2 regions of the Paludibacterium flexuosum genome follow, and region 2 is predicted to be linked to the other one. Evidence: predicted binding sites of a transcription regulator. Region 2 holds the regulator's gene; the other holds the start of a gene.

Region 1 (2,469 bases), 1.5 Mb from region 2:
CTTCAGCAGGGTCAGGGCTGCCTGCGGCACCTGGTTGGCCTGACTCAGAATCGCGGTACCGGCCTGTTGCAGAATCTGGTTCTGCGTCAGGTTCGCGGTTTCCGACGCGAAGTCGGTGTCCACGATACGGCTGCGCGAGTCAGACAGGTTCTGTACATAGTTCTGCATGTTGGCCACCACCGCCTGGAAGCGGTTCTGGATGGCACCCAGCTGCGAACGGTCGTTCGATACGGTGTTGATGTCCGTATCCAGTGCCGACAGCACGGCAGAAGCCTTGGCAGAGGTGGTGATGTCGATGGTACCGGTCGCCGTCAGCGAGGTCGCGTAGCTCGACACGCCCGAGGTCAGGTCCAGACCGCTGGCCACCACCTGGTTGGAAGCCACACCGGATGCCCCCACCTGGAAGGTAATGTTGGCACCACCGGACAGCAGCACCGTGCCGTTGAAGTTGGTGGTTTGCACGATACGCGAGATTTCCTGCGTCAGCTGGTCGACCTGCTTTTGCAGCTGCGAACGGTTGGTATCGGAAATCGTACCGTTGGCGGCCTGCACCGCAATCTGGCGAATGGTCTGCAGGTTGTTCTGGATCTGGCCCAGTGCACCTTCAGCCGTTTGCGCCAGCGAGATACCGTCACTCGCGTTACGGATACCCTGGTTGTTACCGTTGATCTGCAGGGTCATGGTTTGCGAAATCGCCATGCCGGCAGGATCGTCAGCCGCACTGTTGATCCGCAGACCGGAGGACAGACGCTGCAGGGAGGTCTTCAACGAGTCCGTCGATGCGGACAAATTGCGCTGCGCATTGAGCGAGGCAATATTGGTATTTACATAGATAGCCATGACAGGCCTCCATTCTCTTTCATATTAAGTCCGCCAAAGCGGACAGGCTTGCCCAGCCTTCATCCGCCACCACTTGTCACTTACTCGTCTACTTCATCGACAGCAATCCGAAAACCTTTAGGGTTGTAATGATATTTTTTTTCATGGGATGAATTCGTCGGGCAGAATCCGCGCCACCCCTTCAGCCAACGCCACAGCAACCGATATAAACAGACCAGTGAGGGTGCTTATCCATTGCCTACTGCCTCTATGGCATGTAGATTTCCAACTTAAATTGCATAGACTCGCTGGAAGCCGATGAGCCGAGGCGCCACGACAGCACGCCCGCTCAAACGCACTGTTTGCAGACCATGCACATTCATCGGGAGTCATCTGACCATGAACAGAGAAAAAATCATGCTGGTTGTCATGCCCTACGAGGGAGAAGTGCTCGACCGCGTGACCGCCAAGTTTTACAAGAACAAAGCTGTCAAATACATGCCTCTCGGCGTGCTGAGCCTGGCCGCCAACATTCCGGCCGACCGCTATGAAGTCAACGTGCTCGACGCCGCCAGCCTGGGCCTGTCTCTGGATGAGACGATTGAGCAGATCGAAACCTTTGCCCCTGACGTGCTCGGCCTGTCGGTCGTCACCTATCGCGCCTGGGCCATGACCGAGATCCTGCGGCGCACCAGTGCCCCCTGCAAGATCGTCGGCGGCCCGCACGCCACCAAGAACTACCGCTTCATTCAAGAGCAAGGCGCCCATGCGGTGTTCGTCGATGACGCGGAAGTCATCTTTCCGGAATGGCTGGACTCCGGTCGTCCGCCCGGCGTTTACTTTGGCGGGCAAGTGGACCTGAACGCCATCCCCCTGCCGGCGCGGCACCTGATGGATATCGAGACTTACCGTATCGAGGCCAATGAAGACCTGCTGTTCAATGTCGGCTCGCTGCGCCTGCCGATGTTCAGCTCCAAAGGATGCCCCTACGCTTGTACGTACTGCGACGTGCAGCAGAAGACCTTCAACATGAAGTCTGCCGAGCGCTGCGTGGAAGAATTCAAGCAGCTGATCGATCTCGGGGCGACCTCGATCCACATTCTCGACGATGCCTTCAACGTCAACCGCGCCCGCGTCAGCGAGATCTCCCGCGCCCTGATCAATGAAAACATCACCATTGACTGGAGTGCGCGCGGCACGGTCGAAGTCCGGGAAGATGTGATTGCCGATCTGGCCGACGCGGGATGTCGCCGCCTGCATGTCGGCATCGAGAGTCTCGATGACGGGATTCTGGCCACGTTCAAGAAGTCCTGCCGGTACAAACACATCGAACAGTTCTGCAAGCTGTGCAGCAAGTACGGCATCGACATCCTGGGCTACTTCATCATGGGGGCTCCGGGCGAAACCCAGGAGTATCGCAACTCCCTGCCCAGCCGCATCCGCGACCTCGGCATCAAGCTGCCCTACTTCAACCTGCTGTCTCCGCTGGCAGAAACGCCGTACTACGATCAACTGCTGAAAGAAGGCAAATTTGATCGCGATGTCTGGACCGACTTTTGCCGCAACCCGGTACGCGACTTCATCATCCCCGAAGTTCGTACTCATGAAGACGAAGAAGAACTGCGCCTGATCATTGATCGCTATGTGGAG
Region 2 (2,469 bases):
AATCCCAGGGCTTGTGTCAGTGGGTACTGGGAGTCGAGCGGGTCACCAGCCGCAAGGGCCAGCCCTGCGACGGTCGCGGCAAGGGGCGTTGTCAGGGCGCCTGTATTGGCCTTGAGGCTGCTTCAGCGCACAACGCCCGTCTGGTCAAGGCGCTGGAGCGTCTGACGCAGCGCGACTGGCCGCATGCCGGAGCCATTGCCATCGTCGAGCGCGATGAGGTCAGCGGCAAGGCACTTGAGCATCATTTCGATCACTGGTGTTATCTGGGCTGTCGCGAGGCGGGCAGGGGCGGGCCGCTGAGCGGACCGGTGCTGCTCGATCCGGATGTGGTGAAGCTGTTGACGGCATATTTCAGAAGCCCGGCTGCGGGGACGCATGTCGTGGCGCTGGCCTGATGCCGGTCCGGCCGCCGATCAGGTCGACGGCCAGTGCCCGGCAAGGATTTATTCGTGCATGGCGAGGAAGCCGCGCAGACGGGTTTCGATGATGCGCGGGTTTTCCCCGTTGGCGATGGCCACGATGCCTTCCACCACCAGCTCTTTCATCGCCACTTCTCCGGAGATGATGTTCTTCAGCTTGTTGCCGATCGGCAGGAACAGCAGGTTGGCCGAGCCGACCCCATAGACGGTGGCCACGAAGGCCACCGCAATCCCCGCGCCCAGCTTGGACGGGTCAGTCAGGTTTTCCATCACGTGGATCAGGCCGAGTACCGCACCCAGAATCCCCATGGTGGGAGAGTAGCCACCGGCCGACTCCCAGATCTTGGCCGCCTGGCGCCGGGCATGTTCGAACATGGTGATTTCCACTTCCATCACCCCGCGCAGGGTATCCGGCTCACCGCCGTCGACCAGCATCTGCAGGGCCTTGCGTGTAAACGGGTCGCGCTGCATGTTGACGAAGCCTTCCAGCGACAGCAGGCCGCCGCGGCGGGCGCTCTGGCTCCAGTTGATGATCTCGCGGATCATGCTTTCGTGATTGAATGCCGGGGGCGAGATGATCCAGCGCAGCATGCGCAGGCCGGTCATGAACTGCTTGGGAGTACTTTGCAGCATCACGGCACTGAGCGTGCCGCCGATGACGATCATGAAGGCCGTCAGTTGCAGCAGCGAGCCGACGCTGCCGCCCTCCATGGCCTGGCCGGCGATGATGGCGGTGAAACCGCCGATGATGGCGATAATGCTGATCTTGTCCACGAGCCTGATCCGATATTGTTAGTTTTGCTGACTGACCGTGATATTACTGTTATTTACCGTTAAATCCAGTCTTTCAACTTGCTGCGCAGGCGAACGATGGCCTGACTGTGCAACTGGCTGACCCGGGATTCCGATACCCCCAGCACGGCACCGATTTCCTTCAGGTTCAGCTCCTGCTCATAGTAGAGCGCCATCAACAGCTGATCGCGCTCCGGCAACAGGGTAATCGCCTCGATCAGCGACTGGCGGAAATTGACGTCCGACAGGGTCGCCAGCGGGTCGGGGCTGCTGCTGTCCACCAGCGTCGAGATGGCGCCGAGGGCATCCCCGTCCTCGTCGGTAAAGTCTTCGTAGTGCAGCAGGGACAAGCCCTTGCACTCGCCGAGCAGTTCCTGATAGTCAGCCAGCGACAGCGACATTTCCTCGGCGATTTCCGATTCGAGCGGGCTGCGTCCCAGCCGTTGCTCCAGCACGGAGACCGCTTCTTCAATCTGCTTGGCGTGACGCCGTGTCTGGCGTGGCATCCAGTCCTCGCGTCGCAGCTCATCCAGCATGGCGCCGCGTACCCGTTGACTGGCGAAGGTTTCGAATTGCACGCCCTGACCGGGATCAAACTGGCGGGCCGCATCGATCAGGCCGATGATGCCGACCTGAATCAGGTCATCCAGTTCGATGGAGGCCGGCAGGCGCGAGATCAGGATGCCGGCAATCTTCTTCACCATCGGGGCATACTGGGTGATGTCCAGGATCAGATCGCCACCATGTGCGCTGGGGTGATAGCCCGCCGCCACCTTAGACGGCATCGGGTTATTGCTCATCAGACGGCTCCCTCGCTTTCTGCCCAGTCACGCGATGCGGCGATTAGCATATCCATGTAACCAGTACCACTGTGTGTACTGTCTGTTGTATGCCATTGTGGCAGCACTGCAGCCAATTGGGCAAAGGCAATACTGGATTCGCTTTGCGGGAAGGCCTCGATGGAGGGGCGGTGCAGGGCGAGACTGCGGCGAATGGCACTGTCTTCCGGTACGAATCCGACCCAGCGCAAGGCGACGGTGAGAAACTCGCTGGCCACGGCAGACAGGCGGGTAAACAGCTCGCGGGCCTCTTCCAGATGACGGGCCCGATTGACCAGCACGTTGAAACAGGTACGGCCATATTGGCTGGCCAGGCGCTTGATGGTGGCGTAGGCCATGGTCAGCGACTCGGCCTGCGGGGTGAGAATCAGCACCAGATTGTCGGCCACGCATGCCGGTACCGGATCGATGGCCGGATT

The links. The regulator FliA, encoded in region 2, starts transcription of late flagellar genes. The targets are predictions, from matches to a motif close to GCTAAAGNTNNNNNNNNNNCNGCCGATAAT.
Region 1: AACH39_RS08690 (flagellin) is a predicted target of FliA. The motif match lies at 933-962, and genes of this name have one in related genera.

Annotation. Positions count from the first base shown of each region.
Region 1 is NZ_AP029060.1:1,833,824-1,836,292, forward strand. Features, by position in the region: gene AACH39_RS08690 (flagellin) at 1-840, opposite strand, end outside; gene AACH39_RS08695 (radical SAM protein) at 1,219-2,469, shown strand, end outside.
Region 2 is NZ_AP029060.1:3,373,055-3,375,523, forward strand. Features, by position in the region: gene AACH39_RS16045 (exonuclease domain-containing protein) at 1-395, shown strand, start outside; gene AACH39_RS16050 (flagellar motor protein) at 444-1,193, opposite strand; gene AACH39_RS16055 (RNA polymerase sigma factor FliA) at 1,253-2,011, opposite strand; gene AACH39_RS16060 (flagellar synthesis regulator FleN) at 2,011-2,469, opposite strand, start outside.